One region of the Halomonas sp. GT genome, then DNA from elsewhere that is predicted to be linked to it. Evidence: predicted binding sites of a transcription regulator. Region 1 holds the regulator's gene; each other region holds the start of a gene.
The links. Region 1 encodes FliA, which starts transcription of late flagellar genes. Its sites were predicted from a motif close to CTAAAGTTNNNNNNNNNNCNGCCGATA; they were not measured.
Positions count from the first base shown of each region.

Region 1 (10,275 bases):
ACCACCGTTTCATCGCCGGCCAGTTCTAAGGTCTCGCCATTTTCCAGCTCAAACACGTAGGTGGTGTTTTTTAAATCATCTTCACGTACCAGAACGCCCTGAAATGCTTCTGGGTTGAAGCGGAATGTAGTGCAGCCTTTAAGGCGGCTCTCATACGCCTGTAGGTAGAGATCCTGGAATTTCTCAAACGGGAACTCTGTCGGCACGTTGACTGTTTTAGAGATTGCCGAGTCGATCCACTGCTGAGCAGCCGCCTGCACGGCCACATGCTGCTCAGGCGACACTGAGTCTGCGGTAATAAAGTAGTCGGGTAAATCGCTTTCCACCGCATCGGCGGCAATAAAGTGACGATAAGCGGCTAACTCGAACGAGACAACTTCAACCTGCTCTTTGGTTTTTTTGCCCGATTGAATGATATTGCGGAAATAACGGTGCGAGAATGAGGGTTCGATGCCGTTGGAGGCATTATTACCCATCGACAGCGAAATCGTGCCAGTAGGCGCAATAGAACTGTGGTGGGTGAAGCGTGCGCCATGTTCCGCCAACTGTGTTACCAACTCCGGCTCGAGCTCAGCCACTTTCGCCATGTACTGGCTATAGCGGGCATGCAGAATACGTCCTGGTACTTTATCACCCACTTCATAACCATCGGCAGCGAGCTGAGGGCGCTCACGCATCATCTTCGGTGTAATCGTATGCTCCTGCTCAAGCACAGGCGCCATACCTTTCTCCTTGGACAACTCTAGCGCTTGCTTCCAGCCTTCCAGCGCAAGATGGCGGCTAACTTCTTCGGTAAAGGCTAGCGATGCTTGGGAGCCATAGGGAATTTTAAGCATGGTCATCGTTGAACCAAGCCCCAAAAAGCCCATGCCGTGGCGGCGCTTGGCTTCAATCTCACGCTGTTGCTGCGGTAGTGGCAAGCCAGCAATTTCCACTACGTTATCGAGCATGCGAGTGAAGATCGCTACCACCTTGCGATAGCGCTCCCAATCAAAGCGTGGCTTGTCGCTAAACGGCTCAATCACAAACTTGGTCAAGTTGACCGACCCGAGCAGACAGGCACCTTCTGGCGGCAGTGGCTGCTCGCCACACGGGTTGGTCGCGCGGATATCTTCGCAGAACCAGTTGTTGTTCATGCGATTGACTTGATCAATCAGAATAAACCCAGGTTCAGCGTAGTCATAGGTCGAGGACATAATGGTGTCCCACAGCTCGCGCGCTTTAATGACTTCAACGACACGGCAAGCCACGCGGCCTTCATCATCGACCGTATAGCCCTCTTCAATGACGGGCCAGTCGCGATAAATCAAATCGCCCGCTTTTACATCGTCTTTTTCGCCAGGGTGCAATGGAAACGCCAGCGGCCAGTCGGCGTTATGCTTCACTGCTTCCATAAATTCGTCGGTAATCAACAGGCTAAGGTTGAACTGGCGCAGACGACCGGCTTCTCGCTTAGCTTGGATAAACTCACGAACATCAGGATGACCAACGTCGAAGGTGCCCATCTGAGCGCCTCGACGTCCACCTGCGGATGCCACGGTGAAACACATCTTGTCGTAGATATCCATAAACGCCAGCGGCCCGTTGGTGCCAGCACCAGCGCCAAACACAAACGCTCCCTTATGGCGCAGCGTCGAAAAGTCATAGCCAATACCGGCGCCAGACTTCAACGTCATACCGGCATCAACGACGGAGTCGAGAATATCGCGCATAGAATCACGAATAGTGCGCGAAACCGTGCAGTTAATCAGGCTGACCGCAGGTTTGTAGGCTTCAGCGCCCGCATTGGAAAGGATTCGTCCGGCAGGAATAGCGCCGTTTTCTAACGCCCAGCGGAATTTTGGCAGCCATTCGTTAGCGTTATCACCTTCAACCGCCGCTAACGCTCGCGCGACACGCTCAAAGGTAGCACCCACATCCTGATCAACAGGTTGGCTATGGCGATCTTTTAACCGATATTTGGCATCCCAGATATCTTTTGAGGGAACCTGTAGTGGGACGTCATTCGAAGTCTTCATAGCCTTTGCTGCGGTGCTCATGTCGCGAAACTCCTTCACAACGGGGTGAAATTAGCGCTCAAAACGGTGCGATTATACGTCCTGCGGTTATGAAGTATAGACTTGACTTTACACCATATGCGGCATTTTTTTTGTTAAAGACTACTACATATAGAAAAATCAGCGCGTTACCTTTTGCTTATCTTCAACAAACGATAGGCTAATGTTTTTCTTGTGCGATGCCACCCTTATGCCTACTTTAAAGCCTTTTGCGTTAGCGGCCTTCAGCGCCACCCTATCCAGCACTACGCTGCCTAGCATGGCAGCAACGTTCAATATTGATGCCGCGCAGCCGCACAATCACTGGCAGTCAATGGCGCTAACGTTGGGCAATGAACAACATTTTCGCGCCGTGGAAACCCATAGTTATTCGGATGCCACCTTGAGCTTGAACGCGACTCAGGGTGTTTGCGATTTACCATGGTTGGAAATGCGGGTCACCTTGGCTGAACAGCAAGGTGAAAGTCGCGCGGTTAACTTAGTGCCTACCAGAATCCGGGTGGATGACACCCCTATCATCGATACAATGGCCGAGTTTATTACCGAACGAGGCGATAATGGGTTCTATGCGCACTTCTACCTGAGTGACCTGCAAACATTAATGGATCAAATGAGCCAAGGAGAGCAGCTGTTTATCGGTTTTGACCAACAAGATAGTGACCCTTGGTATATGACCTTTAGTCTTGATGGCGCTGATGACGCCATAGAGAGAATACACCGCCTATGCAATCGTGCTGACAACGAATGATACCGCGTGTCATTGCACGCTTTTTTCAGCGATTTCAACGCGATTACGGCCATTACGTTTAGCTCGGTACATGGCAGCATCGGCCCGGGCAATGATAGTCTTACAGCTGTCATCGGGCTGCCATACTGCGACACCGATACTGACCGTTATCGCTTGGCCCAGGCCATTCACCTGTAGCGTGGCCACTAGGCCACGCAAGCGTTCAGCAAGCCCTTCTGCGGCTTCCATACTGGAGTGAGTCGCCAATACCACGAATTCTTCTCCTCCCCAGCGCCCCAAATGATCACAGCCCCGCAGTGAGCTTTCCACCATACGTGCTAGCGAAACCAATACATCGTCGCCCACGCTGTGGCCGAGGGTGTCATTGATCTGTTTAAAATGATCGACGTCAAACAACAACAGAGCGAAAGCCGCTCCGTAGCGTTTTGCTGCTACCAGCTCTGCATCAATGGCCTGTTCGATACGGTAGCGATTCCACACCTGAGTAAGAGGGTCAAAATGTGCCAACTGCTCTAACCGCTGATTCGCTTCTGCCAGTGCTTTACGCTCGCGCTCCAGGTGCATATTGAGCGTGCTGATCTCATAAGCAGAAATGGCCAGCGTTAAATCTTCCCCCAAATCCATCGCTGCTAGCCGCTCGACCCGTTGCCAGGCTTCGCTTTTTCCTGTGACCTCCTCACACCACGCGTCAGAAGGCGACATCATCAGAGGCGGCTGGGGTGCTGAAGAGGGTTGCATTGCCCAGTAGAGTGTTTCCACTTGTTCAGGGCGAAAAAATATCAGCCAACCGCGCTGAACAGGGTCGGTCGGCAACGGCACTGCCAGTACACCACTCTGTCCCAACATATCTAAAGAGGACGTGAGTGCCTCTTTGGCTGTCTCTTGGGTACACCACGGCCCACTATGGATATGGGCTTTTTCAATTCGCGAGACCAACTGGCTGATTGCTTCTGGCTTAGGGGTATTACCCGACTGATAGATACTGCCTTTCACCCATAACGCAACGCCATTGGCACGAAAAAGCGCCTTCCATGTATCGGCATGCTCCGTAAACAGCTGATAAGGCCCCTGGGGCTTTAAACGATTATTACTTGAAAGCACCAAGCTATCTTGTACACGCTGCAAATAGCGTGCTTCTTGGCGGGCTCTCAGCAGTAACAGCCGCTGCGTAGCCATTTGCACCAAGGTGCGCACCGCATCGCGCACAGGCGGCGTTACCGGGTAAGCTGATGTCGAATGACAAAATAGCAGCCCCCAAAGGCCGGTATCTCCCTGCATGGCCACACTTAATGCACCGCGTACGCCAAGACGTTGTAAGTATTTTTGCCGTTCAGGGGCCGGAGCACGCATGAAGCAATCACTTACATCCACCGTCGCACTCTCCGGTAGCAAGTGCTCACAGGGTGCTTCAATATCTTGGATCAGCCGAACCGGATGGCGCTCGTAGGCGCGCCGTAGTGCAACAGGGAAATCCTTGGCGGGGAAGCGCTGGCCTAACAAGGCAGGTAAACGACCTGCTGCCAACTCGACGCCGGGCTGAACGGCCCCCGTAGCTAACGACTCGGCAACGATTAACCCATGCCAATCGCTATTGAAATGGCACACAGACACCCGGTCATGCCCGGTTAATTCTTGAACAGCTATCACCAGATAATCAAGCAGCTCTTCTTGATGTGTCGCTTCTGCTAGACGCATCAAGCGTTCGTTCACCGTGCCAAGTAGACGCTGCTTACCGAGGGTGTGAAGCGGCTCTATCTCAATTAATACATGCGCACCAGCACGGTAAGCATGTAACTGAAAACGATTTGATCGAGCGGGACATTTAAACGTGAGCGGCCCCGGCAAACGCTGCTGACCTTGTAGCTCGTAGCGGATGCGCTGGCTTAAGCGCTTGCCTAGAACGCTGGATAGCGTTGGGAAATGCCCGTCAGGAAGGCTTACCCCCAGCAATACAGCGAAGTTGCTACTAATCGCTTGTATGCGTCGGCTGTCGGCATCGAGCACCAGTAATGCACCGAACGACTGTAGTAGCGAGTGATACTTCGACACAGAGATAGCCTCAAGAAATCTCTTTACCCCTCAGCCTGCTGCCTTAGCAACAGTTCGACGCGCCGATTGGCAGATCTGCCCTCCGACGTTGCGTTACTTTCCATGGGTTGGGTATCGGCGTAGCCGACTGCCCGCATACGTGAAATAGCAACTCCCTGGCGCTCAAGATGCCGGACCACCGCAATGGCGCGTCCTACCGAGAGTTCCCAATTTGAGGGGAAGCGTGAGGTGGCAATGGGAATATTATCTGTATGTCCTTCTACAGAAATTTGACCTTCAAAGGACGTTAACACGGCGAGAAGGCTTTCTAACACATCTTGCCCCTGGGACGTTAGCACGGCGTCACCACTAGGGAAAAGCAAGCTGTCATCGATACGCAGCGTAACACCTTCTTCGCCTTGAGAGACACTAACGCCAGGAATATTAAGCTCTGCCATCTGCGGCTTCAGTCCACTGTGCCGAGGATGAATGCCGGTTGCCAAGCTGGCCAACGGAAGCGAGATAAAAGCGCTTGCCGAGCGCATTCTATCGCTGTCAAAGGCTTCCCCTCCCCCCGGCGGCGTTAACGCCAGCAGTAGAACAAACAGCGTGATTAGCAGCGTTAAAACATCTAAGTAGCTCGTTAGCCAGCCTTCATCCCCCTCGCCTGACACAGGGGGTAATTCCAGTGCGTGCCGTGAATCACGATCTAGCATAGCGCTACCCTTTTGTCACAGGACTAGCCGTCGGCCGCGGTTTTACAGAGGCATCACGAATCTCGTCATGATAATTAGCCACAAAGGAGTTGAGCGTTTCTTCGATAAAAGAAGGCAGACGTCGTTTGGTAATGAGCGAAATGCCTTCCAGCACCATATTCATGGTGATAAGGCGCTCTTCCGTGCGCCGCTCTAGCTTGACGGCAATCGGTTTGAACACTAAGTTGGCGAGCAGAATTCCATAGAACGTTGTTAGCAGAGCTACCGCCATACGGGGGCCGATAACGTCAAGATCACCCGCATCCATCACTTCCAGCATATTGACCAGCCCGACTAAGGTGCCAATCATGCCAAAGGCTGGCGCGTAGGTAGCCATGGTACGAAATATCTGCGCTTCGGCATGCTCCCGCGCTTTTAATCGTGCAATGCGCCAGCGCAGCATATCGAAAATTTCGTCTTCTTTCGTGTTAGCAATCACCAGTTGGATCCCGGTGCGCAAAAAGGGGTTACGAGTGTGCTCTAGCTCCTTCTCAACCGCCCTGACATCGCCTTTAAACCAAAGGCGCGCCATGGAAACCAGTTCGTTAATATCATCACGCACATAGGTATTTTCACGCCGAAACACCAGTCCCACCAGGCGTACTACACGTAGCACTTCCTTCAGCGGATAACTAATAAAGGTAGCCGCCAAGGTGCCCGTTACCACAATGGCTAGCCCCGGCAAGTTGATAAAGCTTTCTGGCGACTCTGCAGTAAAAAACAGCACGCTTACCAGCAAAAGCATGCTGGCAAAAATACCGATCAGCGTAGATGGGTTCATCAACGGCTCCTCGCCGGTTATTCGTGATTAATTAATAGTGGCGTTAGGGGGTGTCATATAAGCGAGCGCGAAGCCTGCTAATCGCTTGGCTATGCAGCTGGGAGACACGAGATTCGGTCACTCCAAGCACCGCCCCGACTTCTTTGAGGTTCAACTCTTCTTGGTAATACAGCGCCATCAGTAGCTTTTCACGCTCAGGTAAGGCCTCAATCGCATCAATTAACGACTGACGCTGCTGTTGATCTAGTAACTGATCGAAAGGCAGGTTAGTGGCTTCCTCCTTCGCGGGCTCGGCCCCTTCGGCTACCAGTTCTTCAAAGGGCAGCAACTGGCCACTGTTCGTATCGTTAAGTAGTTGTTGATACTCACTGAGCGGCATATCTAGGTCACGTGCGATTTCGCCCTCTTCTGGTGGGCGTCCTAACTGCTGCTCAAGGCGACGCACCGCATCATCCACGGCTCTGGCAGAACGGCGTACACTGCGGGGTAACCAATCACGTGTGCGCAGCTCATCCATCATGGCACCGCGAATACGCTGGCTTGCAAACGTGGCGAATGTCGCCCCCTGGGTCGCATCAAATCGCCCCAATGCTTCTAATAAACCCACCATGCCAGCTTGAATAAGATCATCCAACTCAATACTTGCGGGTAGTCTAACCTGCAGCGTTAAGGCCTGACGTCTTACCAGTGGCATGTATTGGGTTAACAGCTCGCTCTGTTTAATCCTGCCTTGTGCTGTATACATCCTCGTGCCTCACGGCTGAACTCTGTTCACTGGTAGTTCACAATCACTTGCAGTTCCTGCACCCGCACCGGGCGCTGGCCCGGCGTCAGCGCAAAACGAAAGTGCATCGGCCCATTCACTTGTTTACCGGCTAACGCAGAGGTTGAGCCCCGCATAGCAGTCAAAGGAACACACTGCTCAGGATGGCATAGCCACGCATTAACTGGCGCATTAACCGGCATTTGAAAACGCCAATGAATACGTCCTATTGAAGCATGCTCTGTCTGAGCCCCTGCCGGAGGTTGAATGGGCTGGCTACTAACAGCTCGGTCACTCATCGCGACTAGCACGCTGGGCACCTCGGTACTCCAACTGCCCGTAGCCGCATTAACACTCATGGTGACGGCGCTTAGTGCCGCCATCAACACGGTTTTGAAGCTAGCAATCTTAAAATAGCCCATTATGTTAAAACTATTTGCATCACTGCCGCATGGTAATAACGCGTTTTGAAACCAGCGAACATAAGCATTGTTATTCCTTATAGTGGCGCTTGATAGCCTCTGTTTAAGCGCGGTCACATGGCGTCAGGCTAGCGTCATCGCGCCAGCAGTAAAAGCTCTATATCTAAATAGTAGCTGGCGGCTTCCCGCAGGTTGTCGAGCAGACCTCTACGCGGCAAGTTTGGCTCGTGCAGCGCCAGCAGTTGCCTAGGGCCGCCGTTTTCCTGCACTTGCCGCAGCGAACGATACATCTGTGCGAATGCATCGGCATCGCTATTAATCCATAACGCCCAACGCGGAAAGCGCTCTTTCAGTTGGCCAAGATTAGCGGCATCTGCCTTAACGATGTGAATATCCCAATCATCCGGGTCGCCAGCCCACCGTCGGCCAAGTACTGACCATTGGGCTAGGCGCCCTTTTACTTTAGCCACCTGCTGATCGCCACTGCTAGGCATACCGATCACAATAAGCGGGTTTTGCGGCATCGAGGGCGGTGCGGTAGTTTGCGCTGAGGCAGCAGTTGGCGGCGCCGTTGAAGAGTCGGCCATAGCGGCCATTGGCTCAGCCCCTGGTTCATCTTCCACGGGGTCGCTCTCTACAGACGGTGCTTGGCGCTGCTGGCGCTGTAAATCCGCCCATTTACGCAGGCCTGCTGCCTGGTCCTGGGCACTCATTCCAGCCCCTCACGACTAACGCTGCTGAGTTGGCGAATGGCGTCACGAGCCATAAACGCGTGAACAAGCGCATCCAACATTGCCGTATCGCGTCGCTTACGCGTGGTACCCAACAACCTTAACAAATCGGAACGCAGTGCTATCGCAGCGTCATCATTAGCGACATCTAAGTGCCCCGCTGCGGCGGCGATACCGCTGGCCATCAATAAGCGAACCTCCGTGCTTACTTCGCCATCGTCCGAATCTTTCAATTGCTGCCAAGCGCGTTTGGTTAGGCTAGACACCCCTTCGCTTTGAAGCTGGATAACCAAAAGCGAACGCACATCTGTGCCTAATCGGGCAGGCGTTAACCAGTAGCGACGCGCGATGCGTTTGCCATTTTCAGGATCGCGAACGTCACCAATCCATGCCAACATCGGGGTGCCTGCAGCATCTTCCACAGCCATATGGGTATGCCATAGCTGCACCGTTTGGCCACGAAAACGCAGGTCGGTGTGATGTGTGAGCGGGCTATCTGTGAACAACTGGCGCTGGGCATAGCGCTCGCCCTGACAGTATACCCGTTGAGTAGCTGCCACTAGCGTGACCCAGGTCAGGTGTTGGGCTTCTAACCACGCTAACGTGGCGGGGTCGGGAAACACAGGGAGCAGATGAACGGCGGCCCCCAACGTTTCACCTTGGCGCAACAGCCGTGATTGCCAGCCTGCGGGCTGACGATGCTGCAGGCTGGTTAGCGCTAGCCAGCCGCCGTCGGCGTCTAACGCGAGATCGGGCATCGACCAGTCACAGCCCCGCTCATTTCGGCGTGGAGACCATGCCATACCCAGCCCCTTATCTGCACAGGGCTCGCTAGCCAGTAGAGCATCCAAGCGTTTATCTTGCAGCACGCTCGGTAAGGAGGCGATATTCCATACCGACTCTAACGCTGAAAACCCGATAATCCTTTCACGCAGCCGCGTCAGCACAGAGCTGAGGCGGCGCCCTTGCCCCAACACATCTCGCGACCAGCGCGGCAGACTCACCGAGTGAGGTTGCGAAGTGGAGGGGGGACGTCGCTCTTCACGCCCTTTCCCCAATGAGGCACTAAGGGCTTGATCAATCAACGCAGCTGGATCCGCAACCGCCATATCTTCTGGAACACGTTGTCCGTATGAACCAAATAACACACGCAAGCCATGGCGTATGACAATATCAAGCACGGGGGCTAACCGACCGGCTTCGTCCTGCTTGGTAATAATGCAGTCATCTAACTCAGCGCCAGCCGCCCGTGCCGCTTGGCGATAGCGCAACACGACCTCTTCCAACGTTTCAGGCTGGCTAGCGGCATTCAACAGCAGTACTAAGCGCACGGACGCTTGCCCGCCCTGCAAATGGGCAATCTGCTCAATCACACGCTGATCACGCTGACTCATACCGACGGTGTCGATAATCACCCACTGTTTACCCTGCAGTCGTCCGACCAGTTCATCAATCGGCTGCTCGGCGTCTAAGGCATACATGGGGGTATCAAGCAGGCGAGCATAAATTCGTAGCTGCTCGTGTGCTCCAATACGAAAGCTATCGGTGGTGACAAGAGCCACAGGGCGCGTACCGTGGCGCATCACGAAACGTGCTGCTAGTTTCGCAGTGGTGGTGGTTTTCCCCACCCCCGTAGGCCCCACCAGCGCGACAATTCCCGCTTTATCGAAAAAGCCAGTTTCTTCTTTCAGTACAGGTAACCGCGCCATTAGCTGCCCACGAAGCCACTCCATCGCCAGCGCGCTATCAGCATCTTGCTGAGCCAATGACGTCGGCAGCGCCGCCAGCACTTCGTCACTTAGCTCTTCGCTGAAACCAACGCTAAGCAGTTGCTGGCGCAAACGGGAGAGAGGGTCGTCAGTGGTTGCGGAGGCGGGCGCATCACCCGCTGACTGACGCTGGGAAAGCAGCTCTCGCATCTCTTGCATCTCGCGCAGCAAGCGTTCGCTCATTGCCTGAAGCGGATCTGAATCTCGCGATGAAAAGGCAA
Region 1 covers NZ_CP020562.1:135,851-146,125, reverse strand. The annotation lists gene B6A39_RS00660 (adenosylcobalamin-dependent ribonucleoside-diphosphate reductase) at 1-2,039, opposite strand, end outside; gene B6A39_RS00655 (hypothetical protein) at 2,248-2,805, shown strand; gene B6A39_RS00650 (sensor domain-containing diguanylate cyclase) at 2,815-4,854, opposite strand; gene B6A39_RS00645 (OmpA/MotB family protein) at 4,878-5,549, opposite strand; gene B6A39_RS00640 (motility protein A) at 5,554-6,369, opposite strand; gene B6A39_RS00635 (RNA polymerase sigma factor FliA) at 6,413-7,114, opposite strand; gene B6A39_RS00630 (flagellar protein FlhE) at 7,141-7,554, opposite strand; gene B6A39_RS00625 (hypothetical protein) at 7,689-8,267, opposite strand; gene flhF (flagellar biosynthesis protein FlhF) at 8,264-10,275, opposite strand, start outside.

Region 2 (10,275 bases), 820 kb from region 1:
TTTTGCCTTGCTTGGCCCCAATGGGGCGGGTAAAACCACATTAATCAGCGTGGTGTGTGGGCTGGTGAACCCAACCCAGGGCCACGTGTTAGTGGATGGCTATGATAGCGTTAGCCACTATCGTCAGGCCCGTGAACGTATTGGTCTTGTGCCTCAAGAACTGACCAACGAAGCCTTTGAAACGGTATGGAACACGGTCAGTTTTAGCCGTGGCTTGTTTGGAAAGCCGCCCAATCCAGCGCATATCGAGAAGGTGCTTAAGTCGCTGGCCTTGTGGGACAAACGCAACAATCGTTTGATGACTCTTTCGGGTGGCATGAAGCGCCGCGTATTGATCGCCAAAGCGCTCTCCCATGAACCGCGCATTCTATTTCTAGATGAACCCACCGCCGGGGTAGACGTCGAGTTACGCCGAGATATGTGGGAAGTGGTACGCGGGCTGCGGGACAATGGTGTCACGATCATTCTCACTACCCATTACATTGAAGAAGCCGAAGAAATGGCCGACCGCATTGGTGTCATCAATCGCGGTGAGATTGTATTAGTGGAAGAGAAAGCAGCGCTGATGAATAAGCTTGGCAGCAAGCAGCTAACGCTGCAGCTACACACGCCGCTCTCTGCGTTGCCTGCGTCCCTTGATCAAGACGAGCTGAGCCTGACAGCAGATGGCTATGAGTTGGTGTACACCTACGATGGCCGTCAGGAAGAGGAAGGCCGCGGTATTTCTGCGCTGCTCACGCAGTTGGAAAAGGCGGGCATTGGCTTTAAAGACCTGCACACCCGGCAAAGCTCGTTGGAAGATATTTTCGTTGACTTGGTAAAGGAGCGCCCATGAATCTCTACCCCGTTCGTGCCATTTATATGGCGGAAATGGCGCGTACTCGCCGCACGTTGCTGCAAAGCATTGTGTCGCCAGTGATTTCAACCTCGCTTTACTTTGTGGTGTTTGGCGCGGCGATTGGTTCACGCATCAGCGAGATTAACGGGGTCAGCTACGGTGCCTTTATTGTGCCTGGGCTGATTATGCTGATGCTACTCACCCAGAGTGTCTCTAATGCCTCGTTTGGAATTTTCTTCCCGAAGTTCTCCGGCAGCATTTATGAAATTCTCTCAGCGCCCATCTCTTATTTAGAAGTGGTGGTTGGCTACGTAGGCGCTGCTGCCTCGAAATCAATTATTCTAGGGCTGATTATCCTGGCAACGTCCAGCTTATTTGTGCCGCTGGAAATTGCTCATCCGATTTGGATGCTGACCTTCCTGGTACTGACCGCCGTCACTTTCAGCTTGCTGGGCTTTATTATCGGCATTTGGGCGGATGGTTTCGACAAGCTGCAGTTGGTGCCTTTGCTGGTAATCACGCCGCTAACGTTTTTGGGGGGCAGCTTCTATTCTATTGATATGCTACCGCCGTTTTGGCAAACCGTGACGTTAGCCAACCCTGTGGTCTACTTGGTCAGTGGGTTCCGTTGGAGCTTCTACGGCATTAGCGATGTCAGCTTAGCGGCCAGCGTGGCGATGATTCTACTCTTCCTGGCCGCCAGCCTTGCCACCATTGCGTGGATTTTTCGCACCGGTTATCGCTTAAAGCCCTAAACGCGCTGATTGCCTGTTGAGCGGTTCTTTGCCAACACCGCTCTTTTGATGATTTGTTTTTTTAATCAATCGTTCTTAGCTAAACCGCTCTTAAATAAAAGGTAACTCCCGCTTATGCCGCTACTGCAAAGTATTGTGCACCGCCTTGACCTATCGCTAGATGGTGAACGCTTGACCGTCACGGCGGCACCCGCGTCAACACCCGCGGCCAACGACGACCCAGTGATGGCAAGCTTGGTGAATTCGCTAAATGACACCTACAACACCAAAGCCAAAGGGTGGGGGCGATTTGCTGAGCAGGGCGAGCAGGCTGGACCGCTGGTCGCCTGGCTGCGGGCATATATGGCAGAAGAGCAGGATTTCACCCAGCTTTCTATTGCTATTGCAGAACGCTTGGCGCAAACACTGCAAGAGCAGCTCTCTGTTAGCGGCTACTTAGTGTTCGCACATCTACACCAGGGCGATACCGAGACGCTGTTTCTAGGCTTAGTTCATCAACGGGAAGGTATTGGCATTAACGCAGAGCACCAAGCGGTGCCCGCTGCGCAGCTGAATACCAGCCAGCTCACCCTGGCAGCACGGGTAAACCTTACCCAGTGGCAGAGCGATTCTGAAAGCGCACAATATGTGTCGTTTTTAAAAGATCGCGGCGGCAAAAAGCTCGCTGATGGCTTGGTAGCGCTGTTGGGAATGGAGGAGGGTATTGATGCTCCCGCCGAGACCCGCACGCTGCTGAAAGCCTTCAGTGATTACGTCGAAAAAGAGGACTACGACGACGAAGCCAGCCGAGAAAAAACCGACACTTTGGTCGACTACGCCAATGAGCAGCTGCGCCGTGGCGACCCAATGACGTTAGAAGAGCTTTCGGGGCTGGTGGACGAAAAGCAGCCCAAAGCCTTTTACGACCATATCCGTAATGCTGACTACGGTCTTTCTCCAGAGATCCCGCCGGACAAGCGCACCATCAGTCAGTTTCGCCGATTTACCGGGCGCGCTGGGGGCGTATCGATCAGTTTTGACTCTCACCTGCTTGGGTCCAGCATTGAGTACGATGAAAACCAGGATCGCCTGATTATCAAGCAAGTGCCTAAACAGCTAAAAGAGCAGTTGGCGAAGCGCAAGGAGTGAGGGGGCAACTGTGAGATGTAAGGTGTGATTCCAGTTTTCAGGCAGTGTCTAGGCACTTAGTGCGGTCACTGAAGTCGAATAGTAAGACTCAAGAGCAGGAGAGCTTAACGTGCTGGATGCCATTAGCAATTTTTTCCAACGCGCGCTGGCAGAACCTGAACAGCGCGATAATCAAACCCTGACGCTAGAACTCGCAACGGCGGCGTTGCTTTGTGAAGTCATGCGCGCCGACTACGATAAAAGCGATGCTGAACGCGCCGCGCTCAAGCAGATGCTCATCAACCGCTACCACCTAAGCGAAAGCGACGTTAACGAGTTAATGACGTTGGCGGAAGCAGAAGTAGATGATGCCGTCGATCATTACCAGTTTGTCAGCCTGATAAAAGAGCACTACGGTTATGAGCAGCGCTGCGAGTTGGTGGCATTAATGTGGCAGCTTGCCTGGGCAGACGGCAGCATCGACCCGCTTGAAGAGCACCGTATCCGGCGGCTGGCAGATCTCCTGCACGTCAGCCATAGCGACTTTATTCGCAGCAAGCTTGCTAATACGCCGCAGGTTTAACAGCAAGCTCCAACAAACAGTAAACCTAAGCAGTAAACCCGAGCCGTCGACATAGCCATTGTTATAGCCATTGTTATAGCCATTGAAACAGCTATTGAAACAGCTATTGAAACAGGACATGGAGCGCCAAAACGCCAATGAGTGATATGCAGGATGCATCGAACTTAACCGAATTGATTAACACCATGGAACGAATGGAGCGTGAAAAAGCCAAGGTAAGCGTAGACGACGTGGTGCACGCGGTAGGCAGGCGTTCGTTTGGGCCACTGTTGCTGGTCGCCGGGCTAATTACGCTCGCGCCCATCATCGGTGATATTCCCGGTATGCCAACACTAATGGCGGTGCTGGTAGTGCTCACGTCCGTTCAGTTATTAATCGGCAGGGAAACTTTCTGGTTACCTAAATGGCTGGTAAAACGCTCGATTTCCCGAACCAAATTCGATAAAGCCATTCACTACATGAAGAAGCCAGCCAGCTGGGTGGATAGCTTGCTAGGTGTGCGTCTAGCGTGGATGACCGGTTATATTGGGATACGTGTTACCGCCGTGATGTGCTTACTCATTGCGTTAGCCATGCCACCCATGGAGTTCATTCCGTTCAGTGCTAATGGCGCGGGCTTAGCGCTGACACTGTTCGGTTTAGGCTTAGTGGCCCGCGACGGCATCATGCTTTCGTTGGGTTTTCTACTCACCGGGGTCACCTTTACCGTTGTGTTAATCAACGTGCTATAACACCGCGTACGATTATCCTAGCGTCGCCCAAGTTGGCGACTTTTTACAGGAGTAAGCACGCACCATGTCTGATCCAGTACCGTCTGAACCGTCATCATCAAGCTCGTCGTCACCAAACCCATCATCACCACATTCATCACCACATTCATCTCAGATACATTCATCCCAGACACATTCAGCTCAGCCGCCAGCGCCTAAAACGCCCCACGAACAATCCCCCTGGGAGCGGCGGATTGAAACGGCGCTTTGGAATTCGCGCTTTCTGGTAATGCTGGCGGTAGTGCCAAGCCTGTTAGGCTCACTAATGCTATTTATTGTCGGCACGCTGGATATTTTAACCGTGGTGGGTGACGTACTGCGCTACTACCTGATTGATAGCTCTCAGGATATCCACGACACCCTGGTGCCAGACATCATCATCGCCGTTGATGTGTATTTAATAGCGATTGTGCTGCTGATCTTCGGGCTAGGTATCTATCGGCTGTTTGTTTCCCGGATCGACCAAGCAGAAGTGCGCTACCCCAAGCATCCGTTTAACGTAGGGTCGCTGGATCAACTCAAGGACAAAATTGCCCGCGTGGTGATTTTGGCGGTGATTATTGAGTTTTTCCGCGCCGTTGTGGATATCCGTTTCACGACGCCGCTGGAAGCCATCTATCTCGCGCTTTCGGTGCTGGCGCTTGCCGCAGCGCTATATCTGATGAGCCTTGGCCATAAAGACGAGTAAATAAGAACTAAGTAAGTAAGAATGAGTAAGTAAGAGTGAGTAAGTAAGAATGAGTAGAAACGAGCCGCTACTCACCTTTTGGCTATTCATCTTCTAGTAAGCCAACCACTAACTGGTTTAACTGTTGCTGAAACTGCCCGCCAGGTGAAGGCGGCGTTGGGTCGGAGGTGATCACCACGGTCATCTCCCGCTCGGGAATCACATAAAGCGCTTGGCCACCGTATCCTCGCCCGTACATTACGGGCTCCTGCGCCAAAGTGGTGATAAACCATCCGTAGCCGTAACCATCGCCTGTCCAGGGCGATTGACCTCTCGGCGTCCACGACGCCTCTACCCAGCCTTCTGGTAATACTCGCTTGCCATCGACCATGCCGTCATTGCGATAAAGCTCGCCTACTTCCACAAGCGCTCTTGGGGAAAGCTGCATATCGTTGCCCCCAAAGTAAATACCTTGGGGGTCTTGCGGCCAGGCAGGAATCGCAATGTCCAGGGGTTCGCCAAGCAGGCGCTGGGCAAGGGCATGAGTACTTTCACCGCATGCCTGGGTCAGCGCCGCAGAGAGTAAATGGCTAGTGCCAGTGGAGTAGAGCATGCGACCACCGGGCTCATCAACAAACGGACGGGTGAGCGCATCGTTCACCCAGTGGTTACTTGCGACCCAGGCGCCATAGTTGCTGCCCGATGTACGCTCTAGGCCTGCTTGTAAGGCAAGCAGATGCGCCACGGTAATATCATTGACCTGTGGGTCTATGCCGCTAGGGAGTTGGCCTAACAGGTCTGCTAAGGGCTGCTCGGTAGACGCAATAATGCCGTCTTCAATGGCCGCGCCAGTAATAGCGGCTAGCACGGTTTTAGAAAGCGACTTGATGTTGGCGGGTGTCGCCGGTCCAGGGCCGCCTTGATGACGTTCGTGAACAATATCGCCTCGGTAAGCGACCACCACCGTATGTACACGGCTAAGCGCTCCTGCTTTTTGATCAAGGGCTTGCAGCACCTCAGCCGATGGTTGGCTTGCTAAGGCAAACGTAGGAAAAAACCACGACATGGTGAAGGTAAGCAGTAGAGGGAGTGCAGGGCTACGCATTGATGGACCTTCCAAGATAAAAATTGACTCATCATTATACGAATCAGGGGTCTTGATAGATAAGTATCGTATAAGGTTCGAGGCGATAAGCGACAGGAGGTTCAATAAAAGGCAAGTTGACCCTAGCAAGGGTAAATTACGCAAACATAACCAATTACTGCTAGGCTTGGGGTGTTATTTCAAAGGTAAGCATCCTGTTGCCTTCCTTGAAACAGAAATGTATGAAAAAGCCCTAAACGCAAAAGCAAGGAGTGCCGTTATGCGTAACATCATCTATATTATTGGTCTAATCGTTGTTGTGCTGTTTATTCTATCGCTGCTTGGACTGCGTTAAGCACACCGCGCCAATAAAAAAGCGCCCGCAGCCCCTTTATCAAGGGCCTGCGGGCGCTTTGTGTTTAGAGCGTCGTCTTAATTTTTCAATGCCGTGGCGTTCAGAGCAAGCGCAATTACGCGCAGTCGGCAGCACCCTGGCCAAACATATCAAACATTAACTCTCGTCCCATGGACGTCAGTACGAAGCGGTCATAATCATTAAATTCAGCGGCACCGCTCTCTTCAAGTACCCGTTGGCATGTTTTCCAATTAGGGCAATGACCATTCAACTGAGCCAGTTCGCGCCGGGCAAGGCCGCGCTGGGGCAACGTAATGGTTTCGAGTACATGGCCGTTATCGTAAAGCAGCTCGGCAACGGTAGAAAGACAGTGGCGTAGGCTACGCTGCACATGATGAGCGGCAGACGCTGCGGTGGATGCGGGTTGTGACACCTCGGAAGGCATAAGTCGTTCTCCTGCAAACGGCCCCAAAATGGGCTTGTTGCAGTGCATTATAAAGCAATGCAGGTGTTAGACCAAGGTCTATAATTCGTTAGTGCCAACGCAACCGCTGACCTTTTCCTGACATGTTCTTGTCATCCAGTTAATTCACGATGTAAGTCACTAGAGAACAGGCAGAAAAGCGTTAATCCCAATGGGTGGGTTTATGCCTTTTTAAGTTGTATAAAAGCGTCATCTTTTACAATTAATTACTTTTTAGTACGTAAAAAAAGCCAAATAAGCTCAAGTCTGGGCTTTAATGGTCGATAGTATTAAATAATAAATCACATTCTTACGTATGAGCAGCGCCAGCATGTTGGGCGTTTTTTAAAAAAAGGGCAGTAACTTATGGCTTCCATTTCATCACTCGGAGTTGGTTCAGGACTTGATCTCAATGGCTTGTTGGATCAGCTCGAATCAGCTGAGCGTAGTAAGCTCCAGCCCATACAGCAGCAAATCAAAACACAGGAAACGAGGATTTCTGGCTATGGCCAGTTCCAAAGCGCATTGTCGCAGTTTCAAGATGCTGCCAAGGCGCTTAGCGAGCCTGAGTTGTTTGATAGCTTGGCTACTGATGTGCAGGGTGATGCAGTTACTGCGGCCTCCACGTCTTCGGCTACGCCAGGGCGTTATGATATTGAAGTTACCCAGCTTGCCACTGCAGGTAACCTTGCGTCAGCGCGTGTGACTGATCCTCAGGCTGAGCTATCCGGAGTGGAGCAGACGCTTGAGTTGAGTTTTGCTGGGCGCGATGCCATTTCGATGACCATTGAAGCCGGCAGCAGTTTAGAAGCTGTACGAGATACGATTAATGCCAATGCTGACGCTGGCGTATCTGCCTCTATTATTTTTGACGGCACAGATTACCGACTGGCGCTTAGCTCAACAGAAACAGGCGAAGATGCCTCGATCACTGGTTTGACAATGGGAGGGGCGCTTGAAGGCGAAATTTTCAACGCTGGCCAGGATGCACAGTTTAATGTGAATGGTATTCCTATCAGCAGCGCTTCCAATCAAGTAGAAGAAGCGATAGAAGGCGTGACGCTTAGCCTGCAAGAAGGCGATGGTGCAACCAGTACCATCACAATCCAGCGTGATGAAGACACTATTCGTGAGGCCGTCACTGAGTTCGTAGATGCTTTCAATGAGCTTAAGTCCACTATAGGGTCGCTGACGGCGTTTGATACAGCCAGCGGCACATCGGGGGCGTTGAACGGTGAGTCCGCTGTCCGCTCAGTGGAAAACACGCTACGCAGTGTGTTGGCTTCTGGAAGTGAGGGCGGTGAGTTGGCTATGTTGTCAGACCTGGGTATTTCGCTAACCCGTACCGGTACCCTTAGTATTGACGAAGAGCAGCTTAACGAAGTGATTTCCAATGATCGCGGCGAACTAGCTGAATTTTTCGCGGGTGGGGAAGGTGTGACAGGGCTGGCGAGCAATGTGGATACCACGATAGAGCAAATGCTAGACACTAATGGGTTAATTACCACGGCAGTGACTAGTGCTGAGAATCGTATTGAAAGCCTAAACGATCGCTTTGCCCGCGTTGAGACATCAATCGATAGTACTATCTCGCGCTATAGAACCCAGTTTGGGCAGTTGGACTCAATGATATCGCAAATGAATCAGATGTCGGACTATTTGACCCAGCAGTTCAATATTCTAAATGCACAGTCATAAAGGCGTTTACTACCACAACGCTAACGAAAAATATTAAAGTTTGGTGGCTTCCTGCCGATAGGCTAAATCAACACTTGTTGGTTTAGCCTTGTTTTCTGAGGAAGCACCCAGTTATGGCGACGATAACCTCCCTAGGCGTCGGTTCCGGCCTAGATCTTAATGGCTTGGTTGATCAGCTTCGTACCGCTGAGCGCCAGAAGCTAATTCCTATCACGCAGCAAAAAAATCAGCAGCAAACGAAGATTTCGGCGTTTGGTCGTCTTCAGTCTGCATTAGGCCGCTTTCAGGATTCTGTTGTTGCCCTGAATGATGCCAAACTTTTTTCCAGCCAAAAGAGCACTTCCAGCAGCGACGGGGTAAAGGTGACTACCTCCGCTGATGCCACTGCTGGGCGCTATGATATTAATGTTACTCAGTTGGCGAGAGTGGGCAGCATTGCTTCTAATAGCGTGGCAATGGAAACCGTTCTTGCTGAAGTGGACACTACATTAACGCTTGATTTTGGTGCGACCTACCAAAATGGCGTGCTTCAGCCCAGTGCCGAGCCGCTCAGCAGCTACTCCATCACTATTTCAGCAGGCAGCACCCTTGCGACTATTCGCGACCAAATTAATGCTGACCAAAATGCAGGTGTGAGTGCCTCGATTGTTAATGATGGCACGGGCTACCGCTTGGCGTTAAACAGTAAAGATACCGGTGCAGTTGCCTCGGTTACTGGGTTTTCAGGTGTGGCCGGTTTATCTGCGGATGATGCCACCTATCGTGCAGGCACTGATGCCGCCCTGCAGATGAACGGTATCTCGATTACTAGCGCGAGTAACCGAGTAGAAGGGGCTATTCAAGGAGTAAGTTTGGATCTTACCGCTACCGGCAAAAGTATTGTGGTGATTGAGCGCGATACTGAAGCGCTAAAAGAGGCCATTCAAAACTTCGTTAGCGGCTACAACGAGCTGAAATCTACCTTGAGTCGTTTAACCTTGGCAACGGGAGACCGTGACACCGCTGGTGATTTGGTGGGGGATAACACTGTACGGAGTATAGAAGGAAGGTTGCGGCGAGACTTGCTTACCAGCGTTGAAGATAGCGAACTAGGAGTACTGTCCCAGTTAGGTATTGCACTAGATCGAAGAGGGCGGTTAGAGCTGGATGAAACCAAGCTAGACGCCTTAATTGCTAGTGAGCCTGATGCGTTGTCAGGCTTCTTTGCAGGCACAACCAAGCAAGGTGGCTTAGCTGGTCGTTTAACGGGGGCAATGGATGAGCTGCTGGGCGATAAAGGCCCAATTCAAGGAGCTATAGAAAATGCTGAAAAACGGATGGCGCGGTTAGATGATCGTTTTATACGCAGTGAAGCGATGATTGAGCGGACCGTAAGCCGTTATCGCACTCAATTTGCTCAGTTGGACGTTATGTTGGGGCAGATGAACGGCATGAGTATGTATCTGACTCAGCAGTTTGATGCGCTTTCAGCTCAAACCGTACGTAAGCGCTAGTTTTTTGTTACAAACTTTTACAATAATTTTTTATCAGAATACTAAAGAAAACGAATGATGGGCCGTTAATTAATATACCGGCGCGACAAACGCCGCCAAGCGGGCCTCGTGGCCAATCAAACGTTGAGGAGTATCAACTATGTCAGTTATCAATACCAACATCACTGCGCTGATCGGCCAGAACAACCTGAACAAGTCTCAGTCTGCCCAGCAAACCTCGATGGAGCGTCTCTCCTCTGGTCTGCGTATTAACAGCGCCAAGGATGATGCGGCTGGTCAAGCCATCGCCAACCGTATGACTGCCCAAGTTACTGGGATGAATCAAGCTAGCCGTAACGCTAATGACGGCATTTCCATGGTGCAGACCATGGAAGGCGGTTTGAACCAGATAAATGATAACTTGCAGCGTATCCGTGAACTTGCGGTTCAGGCATCAAGTGACACTAATACAGCTGACGATCG
Region 2 covers NZ_CP020562.1:3,471,593-3,481,867, reverse strand. The annotation lists gene B6A39_RS15835 (ABC transporter ATP-binding protein) at 1-835, shown strand, start outside; gene B6A39_RS15830 (ABC transporter permease) at 832-1,593, shown strand; gene B6A39_RS15825 (nucleoid-associated protein) at 1,708-2,721, shown strand; gene B6A39_RS15820 (tellurite resistance TerB family protein) at 2,831-3,283, shown strand; gene B6A39_RS15815 (exopolysaccharide biosynthesis protein) at 3,421-4,014, shown strand; gene B6A39_RS18995 (hypothetical protein) at 4,032-4,178, opposite strand; gene B6A39_RS15810 (YqhA family protein) at 4,169-4,741, shown strand; gene B6A39_RS15805 (serine hydrolase domain-containing protein) at 4,824-5,825, opposite strand; gene B6A39_RS15795 (hypothetical protein) at 6,275-6,604, opposite strand; gene fliD (flagellar filament capping protein FliD) at 6,989-8,320, shown strand; gene fliD (flagellar filament capping protein FliD) at 8,434-9,813, shown strand; gene B6A39_RS15780 (flagellin N-terminal helical domain-containing protein) at 9,953-10,275, shown strand, end outside.
Region 2: a site for FliA is predicted at 6,883-6,909, ahead of fliD (flagellar filament capping protein FliD). Genes of this name have one in related genera too.

Region 3 (10,275 bases), 1.4 Mb from region 1:
TAAGATTGCCGCTGAGCTTGCCCTTGAAACCGAGCGGGGAAATGTCGCTGACTATATTCCCCAGCTTGCCCATGTGGACCCCAGCCAATTCGCTATCAGTTTAGCTACGGTAGACGGCCAGCGCTTTTCTGCGGGCTGCGCCACCACACCGTTCTCAATCCAGAGCATTTCCAAAGTTTTTACGCTAACCATTGCGCTGGGGAAATGGGGCGATGGATTATGGTCGCGGGTCGGGCGTGAGCCTTCTGGCGACCCGTTCAACTCTATTGTGCAGCTTGAGCATGAAAGCGGTAAACCGCGTAATCCGTTTATTAATGCTGGGGCGATTGCGATTGTTGATGCCATCATGATGGGTCACGAGCCTAAAGAGACACTGGCGGAAATTCTTAGCTTTGTGCGTTATATCGCCGACGATAACAGTATCTGTTTTGACCATCAGGTAGCGGCTTCCGAAATGCAGCACAAAGACCGCAACGCTTCTCTGGCTCATTTTATGAAAGCCTTTGGTCGCCTGCGCCACGATGTCGATAAAGTGCTCGGCACCTACTTTCACCAATGCGCGATTGCCATGAGCTGCGAACAGCTTGCTCACGCCGGACTGTTTTTGGCATCGGATGGTGTCAATCAGCCAAGTGGTTTACGCGTGGTATCGCCCCAAAGAGCGCGGCGGATTAACTCACTGATGATGATGTGCGGCCACTACGATGCGTCGGGTGAGTTTGCTTTCCGCGTTGGTCTGCCCGGTAAAAGTGGCGTAGGCGGAGGAATTTTAGCTATTGCTCCTGGGCGTGGTTCGCTTGCCGTATGGTCACCGGGGCTGGATAAATACGGCAATAGCCTACTGGGTACGCGCGCCTTGGAAATGTTTGCTCAAGAGACCGGCTGGTCGGTATTTGGACACTAAGTCAGCGTTAATGCGGCTCAAGCAAGGAGGAATGCTGCGCCGCTTCCCAGGCCTGGACCTGCTGCTTGGTTTCAATTCCCCAGCGATAGCCGCCTAGCGCACCACTTTGTTGGATCACTCGATGGCAAGGAATCAACAGTGCAATAGGGTTAGCACCCACCGCATTTCCGACTGCGCGAGATGATTTCGGCGTGCCAAGTGCCTGGGCAATTTGCGAATAGCTCGCCAACTGCCCTTCAGGAATGGTGAGCAGCGCGCGCCAAACAGCAATCTGGAAATTAGTACCGCTCACGTGGAGCGACAGTGTGGCAGGTGTCGCTTTTTTGGTCGTTTCTGCAGATGTTGTAAACAGAGCCTCTACCGCATAGCGAGTGGCATCAGGGCGATGGCATAACGTACTGCGTGGCCATTGTTTTGCTAGTTGTGTGAGCAATGCTTCCTGGCTGGTAGACGCCACAAAGGCCATCCGACAAATTCCTCTTGGCGTCATCGCCACCAATATCTCGCCAAAAGGAGTTGGGTGCACGCCATAGGCAATCTCCACCCCCTCCCCTTGGCGTTTAAACTCACCCGGCGTGACCGCTTCTAACTGCACAAAGTGATCATAAAGCCGCGAGCCACCGCTTAGTCCTAGCGCATGCACAGTATTGGTAAGACTTTCTGACGATGCGATCAGTTGTTTACCCCGCTCCAAGGTCAACGCCTGTAAAAAACGCTTAGGACTGATACCCGCATAACGACAAAACAGCCGCTGAAAATGGTAAGCGCTCAAATGTACTTGCGCCGCCACCGCTTCCAAACTTGGCTGGCTAGCGGCATTGGCCACCATATAGGCCATCGCTTTTTCGATACGGGCATAGTCATTCATAAAGACGTTCTCACCGAAGCTAAACGAGGAAAAGCATAGGGCTCTCTGAATACAACACAAGCTTAACTAGCCCGTGTCATCAGGCCTACCCGAATCTTGCGCAATATCGTGGCATCTCAATTTTGTTCAATACTCTTTTCCCGCGCTCTTGCAAGCTCTTGACTCTGTTTAGGAGGATAACAATGAGCGTTTCACTACTGTTACCAATGTCAGCATTTGCTCTTGCCGCGTCTATTTCCCCAGGCCCAGTCAACCTTGTTTGCCTGAGTAGCGGTACCCACTACCCTATTGCCAAAGGGCTTATCTTTGTTACGGGTGCAACCCTAGGGTTTCTAGTGCTTTTCCTGGCGATTGGCGCGGGGCTCTACTCACTTCTGAACGCACTACCGCTACTGGAGGAAATATTACGTTGGGCAGGTCTACTTTTCTTACTTTACTTAAGCTACCAGCTTTTCCAGCATAATGGTTTGGTTCGAGGCCAGAGTACAGATAAGCCACCAGGTTTTATGACCGGCGCGATGATGCAGTGGTTAAACCCTAAGGCGTGGCTGGCGTCTGCCGCTGGCATTGGGGCTTATACCAGCAGTAATGACCCCTACCAGTTATGGCTCTTCGCTGCTCTCTACCTACCCATTTGTTGGCTGTCATTGGCAAGCTGGGTTTATGCAGGTGCTTTTCTTAAACGCTATATTCACCGTCCATTCATACTACTTGCTATTAATCGCACACTGGCTGTTGGTCTAGCTGCCAGCGCTATTTTCCTGTTGTTTGAGTAGCGGATAACGATACTGGTTGGGTGTCGCCGCCACTAACCGCTTAAAGGTTCTCTGGAAATGGGGTTGGTCGTTAAAACCGGCTAACAGAGCTGAATTAACGATCGACTCCCCCTGCTTAAGCGCCCGCTGGCCAAGCTGTACACGGCGATTAATCAGATAAGCATGGGGGGTAAGCCCATAGTGGTACTTAAACGCACGAATAAGATGGCCAGCGCTATAACCGGTTAACTGACATAGCGTTTCCAATGACACATCAAAAGGTGCATTCACGTCACAATAGGCAGCCGCAGCCTGCAAGCCATCCGGCGGCTGCGGCCTAGAGACGGTTGTCTCATGCGTCAATGCCAACATTAATGTTGTAAGAAACCCTGTCACTGACGCGTGCTTGGAAGAGAGGGCGTGTTGTTCATCCAATAAGCAAGCCGCCATTTCGCAATAGTGAGCATAAAGCGCTGGCTGAGAGACCACCGCCGTATCGATATCACTCCAGACGGGGGTATCCAGCGTGCCTATTTGATAACGTAAATCCGCTAGCCATTGCGCGTCCACGTAGAGCATCAAATATGCCCAAGGCTCATTCTTGATGGGGTTACATGCATGAACCCAATTGGGGTTCATCATGACTAAGTCACCAGCGCTAATAGGATAAGTCGACTCCCGATAACGAAACGTACTGCTGCCTGACGTAACGGCTCCTACCGACCAGTGAACATGGCTATGAGGGGCGTAGCACACTTGCCTTGCATCGCTGATTTTACGTAGTTCGACATAGGGCAGTCGTGAGTCGCGCCAAAAAACCGGAGGCGACCCAGAACTTGGAGACCCAGCACCTAAAGACTTACAGCTCATCTTCTGCTCGCATCATCAAAAAAATAGCGAATAGCCTGTTAACTTGGCCTACGCTGGACAATAGCACATCACGTGCACAGTATGGGCCGCCAGACAAGCTCTATATAAGCCAGATTGCGAAGGAATTCGCAATGCCATTAACGTCAGGAGGACACCATGGCCAATCGTATGAATAACCCAGATCATCGTGATGCGATTACCCTTTTCGCCCGAATGGGCTACGCTTCTCGCGGCATCGTTTATGTATTAGTGGGTGGCCTCGCCGCCCTGGCAGCTTTTGGGCAAGGCGGCCAGACCGAAGGCAGCCGCGGCGCATTAGAGCGAGTACTTACCGCTCCCTTTGGTAAAAGCATGTTGGGCCTTATTGCTGTTGGTTTGGTCGGCTATGCTATGTGGCGCACCATCCAAGCCATTAAAGACACCGACCATCATGGTAAAGATGCAAAAGGCTTAGCGATTCGTGCGGGCTTATTAGCAAGCGCCATTACGCATATTATATTCTTCTGGCATTTTTTGCCGCAACGCTCATCTTCCAATTTGCAGGCTCTTCTGGGGATTCCAGCGGCGGCTCGCAAGGCGTAGCAGGTTGGTTGATGCAGCAGCCATTTGGGCGATGGTTAGTTGGCGGGGTTGGTTTAATCTTGATGGGTGTTGGTATTGCCCATGCAATCAAAGGCTACAAAGCAAAATTCGATAAACACTTTGCGATGCCACCACAAACTCAACAATGGGCCTACCCGATCTGTCGATTCGGCTTAGTGATACGCGGTCTCGTCTTCGTGATCGTGGGCAGCTTTTTTATCATTGCAGCCTACCAAATCAACCCTAATCAAGCAGGTGGTATAGGAGAAGTATTCAGCACACTGCGAGGCCAACCTTTCGGTCAGTGGTTGCTTGCCTTTGTCGCCCTTGGGCTCTTTGCGTTTGGTCTCTACAGCCTTTTAGCGGCCGTCTATCGTCGCATTAATACTGAAATGTAGAGACATAAAATGCTTTCAACAACACGGACTAAACAGTGGTTTGAGCGTATTAATGGCTCGAAAAACATGCTGTGGTTACTCGGCACCCTGTCTTTTTTAGAAACCATTATTTTGCCTATTCCCATTGAGCTGGTATTGATCCCGCTCATGGCGATTAACAAGCAGCGCATTTGGGCAATTGCCACCGCGACGACTCTCGGCTGCCTGATAGCTTCCATTGTGGGCTATGCCGTCGGCATGGTGCTGTATCAATCCATCGGTATGTGGTTTATCGAATTCATGGGTATTGAGCAAAGCTATCAATCTTTCCAAACCTTCTTTGAGCAGTACGGTTTTGCCGCAATTTTAGCCATTGGCATACTGCCGATTCCCTTTCAGGTGGCGATGATTACCGCCGGGCTTTCCGGCTATCCGATTATGTTATTTGTGCTAGCTGCCCTGTTAGCCCGCGGGCTTCGCTATTTCGGCCTTGCTTGGCTGGTACACCGCTTTGGCAACCGCGTGGAACTTATGTGGAAGCGTCACGCGCTTAAAACCAGCATCGCGCTAGGTATGGTGGTTCTGGTGGTGGTCGTCGGATTACAGTCGCTGGCTGGGTTAGTAATGTCGCGTTAATCGCTAAACCGTAGGCCTTCTTCATCTCTCAACTGCCCGACTAGGCCTTATTGCTATTATCAAGTGGTAATGTGCCGTACTCTTTCACCGGCTGAATAGCAAAGTTGCTGCGAATATCGCTCACTCCTGGTAAGCGCAGCAACGTCCCCGTTAAAAACGCCTCGTACGCAGCCAAGCTAGGCACTACCACCTGTAGCAGAAAATCCGATTCACCAGACACCAAATGCGCAGTGACCACTTCCGGCAGTTTAACCACTGCTTCTCGGAAGGCATTAGCTTGCTCTTCATGGTGGCGTTCTACCTTAATGCCCACAAACACCGTTAACTCCAGCCCGACGCTTCGACGATCAAGCTCCGCGTGGTAGCCACGAATAATGCCACTGGCTTCCAAGCGTCTCACTCGGCGTAAACAGGGAGACGGCGACAAATTTACTTTCTCCGCAAGCTCCACATTGGTTAAGCGAGCATCCCCCTGTAGCAACACAAGAATGCGTCGGTCGGTTGTATCTAACTGATCAATTGGCATAAGTAAGTATTTCCCTATTCCTAGCTAGCACAACATACCAATATTTGGTGATTATTGAGCGTAAATGGCAAGAATTCACTCATCACTTTAACGGTACCATGCTCCTTATGAAGTCACTACGTGTAATCTTGAGGGAACGGCCATGGAAATCGGTCTTTTTATTAGCGCATTAGCCATTGTTTACCTGATTCCAGGTCCTGATATGCTGTTGGTGCTGCATACCAGTAGTACGCTGGGCCGCGGACATGGGCTAGCCACAGCGTTAGGGTTAGCTATCGCGCGAGGGCTGCATGTGGCGTTAGCTGGTTTGGGCCTAGCCACCCTATTTGTCGCCGCCCCGTGGCTTTTTGATGCTGTTCGTTATCTCGGCGCTGCCTACTTGATTTGGGTGGGCGTACAGCTAATTCGTACCAAACGGCGCACCGATACTAACCACCCGCAAGCATCACTCACCGGCAGCTACTACCTAGCTTGGAGACGGGGTCTTTTAACGAACTTGCTGAACCCAAAATCGCTGCTGTTTTGTTCGGTGTTATTACCCCAGTTCGTTCTCACCCAACAAGGTGATGTTGCGCTCCAATTTACTTTACTGGGGGCTGTGCTAGTGGGCGTAGGGCTTTTGTACGATGCGCTATATGCCTGCTTAGGAGCGCAGATGCAGCGCTGGTTTGCTAGCCATCAAAAAAGGCAAACATTACAACGCTGGGTATTTGGAACACTGATTATTGGCTTTGCCTTGAGGTTAGCATCTTAAATTTAATCAGCATAAAGCCTGCCTAGGCTGTAATGCCAGTCAGTTAAGGCTGACTGGCACTCTCCCCTAGCCCCATATAACAAAGCGGCCACCTCCCAAAGCGAGCACCGCACGTCACTCCCGAGTCACCACACCGTCATTCCCGAGTGGGGTAATCGGGAATGACGACGTGGCAGGGCCTGCAGGAATGACGAGGGCTGGGGTGGAGTCACCGTCAGGCACTTATTAACCAAAAAACGTAGCCTAGGCATAACACCTAGGCTACGTTAATATTTTAAACACCACAATCTCGTTCGACTTTAGCAATCCGTGTCTTAAAATGTTGGTACCACTGCTGATGACCTAGTCGCTGAGCTTCCTGATGCTCTGCGTGCGCTTTCCACGCTTTTATCGAGGCCAAATCAGTCCAGTATGAAACAGTAACGCCCACTTCGTTACGAGCGGATTCAACCCCTAAAAATCCCCGCTGCTGAGCCGCAAGCTCGACCATGCGAGCAGCCATTTCATCGTAGCCATTATCAATATTAGTGCGCAGGGAAGTAAAAATAACCGCGTAGTAAGGAGGCTCGGGCGTATTAGCAATACTAGGCATAGCATCACTACCTTGATTCGTATTGGTTACGGCATCAGTCATTTACACAAACCTATTACAAAGATTTATTACAGTACTATTGCACATAATAACCACTGACTCGCCACTCTCCATTTTCCAGATGAGGTGTTACGGTCTCTATTCCTCTCGCTTTATTTTCAAACCGGGTATGAAAGATAAAAACCATGTAGTCACCATCTGGTGCACCCGGCATAGATTGGTAGTGAGAGACTTGCACTTTCCGACGTGATTCAACCGCGCCAAACTCATGACGCGCTAATTCAATGATACGTCTAAGCATGTTGGGCGATAGCGGCGTTTTTAGTAGCGACGATGAGGTCTCCCAGGCTTGCTCAACCTCACCACTGTCAATTGACTCCAACCATGCGAGCGCCGCTGCTTCTGCCGTCTGAGCAGAGGCCTGAGCATAGGGAACTAGACTAAGCAGTATGGCAACGAGAAAAAAAGCGACTGATTTTGGCATGGCTGACTCTTGTGGCGGTTTGGTATTTTCATACCTCTTACGTAATTATCGGATAATGGGGAGATTTCTTTAGGGCCAACCTACATAACCGTCAAACAAATGGGGCGAAAACCCTTCTGGATTTTCGCCCCCATCATTGCTTCGTCGGCCGTTAGTTAACCGCTAAACTACAGCACTTAATAACCCACGTAATAGCCTAATACCAGCGCTGCCCAGCACATAACGTAAACTAGTACTAATAAAGGGGTAATAACGCGTAGCCACTGCGCGTAAGAAACCCGCCCTAGCGCTAGCATCGCAAGAGTGCCACCAGACGTTGGAACAATCAGGTTAGTCAAACCATCTCCCACCTGGAATGACGTGATCATCAATTGACGGCTCATGCCTATTAAATCTGCTAAAGGAATCAAAATCGGCATGGTCACTAATGCTTGTCCTGATCCCCCCGGAATAAACAGGTTGATCACGCCTTGAATAACACTTGAAGCGACAGCCGCCACAGCGGTGGGCATATCACCTACCAGAGAGCTGAGGGAATTAACAATAGTGTCAATAATCTGTGCATCTTGAAGGATGACCTGAATAGAAGCAGCAACGCCAATGACTAAGGCACCGGCTGTTACGGATGAGGCTCCTTCCATCATTTGTCTTACCAGCGCATTAGCACCCAGGCCGTTAGAGAGCCCAATAACAATCGCCATCAGCAAGAACATGGCTGCAATTTCATTGATGTACCAACCGCGGGTGAACACACCAATCAGCATGATAATCAGGCCAGAAATAAAAATAGCTAATGTAATGATGTTTTGGCGGCTCAAGGTATAATCTTCGAGACGCTTGGTTAGCTCAGCCGGGCTGTCATCGTGGTAGTCCATTTTGACAACGTAACGGCAGATAAAAAGCGCCAAGGTAGCCAGACACGCAACAACCATCAATGTACGTAACCACCAGCCTGAAAAGGTGGGTAATTCACCGATACCTTGAGCAACGCCAACGGTATATGGATTGATCGGGGATAAAGCGAATCCGATACCGATACCTCCTACGGCCATCACAACGCCGACTAATCGAGAGCAGCCAATGGCAGAAGCTATCAGCACGCCAATGGGCACGAGCGCGATATTATTCTCAAAGCCGACAGCAACGCCAAAGAAGCCATAGATAAAGGTGCCCGCAGCAATGATCAGGTTGCGACTTTTAATGCTGTTTTCAGCACCCACTCGATGAACGGCGACACCAATGGCGTTCTCCAGTGCACCTGTCCGCTGTAGAATATGAAACAGACCACCAGCAATAAACACGATAAACAGAAATTGCGATGCGTTAATCAGACCTTCCGGTATGGCGACGAAAATCTTGAAAAAGTGCAGATTCGCAACATCTGACAAGTACATGAAAGACTCAGGAATGACCGTCGTACGACCATCGACAGTCTGACGTTCAAACTCCCCTGCGGGCACAATAAACGTCATTAGGTAGGCGGCGACCAGAATGAAAAAAATTAGCACCATCGGGTCCGGTATCTGCTTGTACCATTTACCTGATGCAGGGGCTTTTGTGTCTGAAACTTGCTGTTGTTGGCTCATAATCAACCCTTATGATTTTTGTGGCTTTATGTTGAGCTAGTTGGACAAATGTCTTAATACAATGAAGACAGCTATTGCTTTTGTGCGAGTCGCTGGCAGGTGTTTAAGAGAACCTCAATGGCAACGCCGAGATCCTCAGGCTTGATAGCTTCGCTGGGGTGGTGGCTGATACCGCCGCGACAACGAACAAACAGCATGCCGATGTCACACAGGTCGGCCATGGCTAACCCATCGTGGCCTGCGCCGCTGAATAGCACCCGTGGCTCAATCCGAGCATCCTTAAGCGCGCTCTGCATGGTATCGATAAGGTGCTTGGCGCATTGAACAGCCGATTGTTCATAGGTGTGACGATGCTTAAAGCCAAGGTTCAAGGCTTGCATAGACGCGTCAATTTGGCTTAACAATTGAGTTCTTGCTTGACGGCGAATTGCATCATCCGGCGAGCGCAGCTCAATGCTCAAGGTCGTGGTTTGAGGGATGACATTGACGCCATTAGGCGCGTTCTCAATCTTGCCCACGACACCAACGAGTTCATTAGTGCTTTTGCATAACTGATCGACCAATTGGATGACATGGGCAGCTCCCACCAGCGCATCCTGCCGCATATGCATGGGAACAGTTCCAGCATGTCCTGCCATGCCATTGATGGTTATCTCGTGGCGCTCGATCCCGGTAATTGCACTTACTACACCCACCGCGACATCATCCTGCTCAAGCTGAGGGCCCTGCTCGATATGTGTTTCGATAAAAGCGATTACGTCTTTCGATAAGTATCGATCGGCGTCGATATGCTGGGTGTTACAACCAAAGTCAGCCAGCGCTTGCCCAAGTGTTATGCCCTGATCATCGCGGGCTTCAAGCATCCCTGGTTCAAACGTGCCCGCCAGCACTTTAGAGCCAAGCAAGGTAGAACTGAAGCGTGTCCCTTCCTCGTCGCTAAACGCCACCACATCAATGTGAAAGGGCATTTCAATCGCGTTTTCATGCAAGTAGCTCACCAAGGCAAGAGGCAGAATAACGCCCATCATGCCATCGTACTTGCCGCCATTAGGAACGGTGTCCTGGTGCGACCCGAGTAGCAGCGAACGGGCACCGGCCTGTGGACTGGCATAACGACCGATCAGGTTTGCGGCATTATCCATGCGCACAGACATACCCACGCTTTTCATCCACGTTGCAAGTTCATTCAGCACAGCGCGGTGTTCAGGGGTGGCGCAGCGACGGGTAACGCCGTCGCGTTCAATATTGTCGGTTTCACTAAACTTAGCGGCATCTTCCAGCCACTTCCACGCCTGTTCTCCGGCCTGGGTTAAAGAAAGCGTCATGGTTGCCTCAAGAGGT
Region 3 covers NZ_CP020562.1:1,583,028-1,593,302, reverse strand. The annotation lists gene B6A39_RS07430 (glutaminase) at 1-904, shown strand, start outside; gene B6A39_RS07425 (bifunctional transcriptional activator/DNA repair enzyme AdaA) at 912-1,772, opposite strand; gene B6A39_RS07420 (LysE family translocator) at 1,955-2,548, shown strand; gene B6A39_RS07415 (AraC family transcriptional regulator) at 2,513-3,397, opposite strand; gene B6A39_RS19045 (DUF1206 domain-containing protein) at 3,554-3,979, shown strand; gene B6A39_RS19040 (DUF1206 domain-containing protein) at 3,868-4,377, shown strand; gene B6A39_RS07405 (YqaA family protein) at 4,387-4,992, shown strand; gene B6A39_RS07400 (Lrp/AsnC family transcriptional regulator) at 5,033-5,518, opposite strand; gene B6A39_RS07395 (LysE family translocator) at 5,661-6,272, shown strand; gene B6A39_RS07390 (antibiotic biosynthesis monooxygenase family protein) at 6,547-6,864, opposite strand; gene B6A39_RS07385 (DUF4019 domain-containing protein) at 6,941-7,348, opposite strand; gene B6A39_RS07380 (YfcC family protein) at 7,525-8,934, opposite strand; gene B6A39_RS07375 (allantoate amidohydrolase) at 9,006-10,259, opposite strand.
Region 3: a site for FliA is predicted at 7,395-7,421, ahead of B6A39_RS07385 (DUF4019 domain-containing protein). Genes of this name have one in related genera too.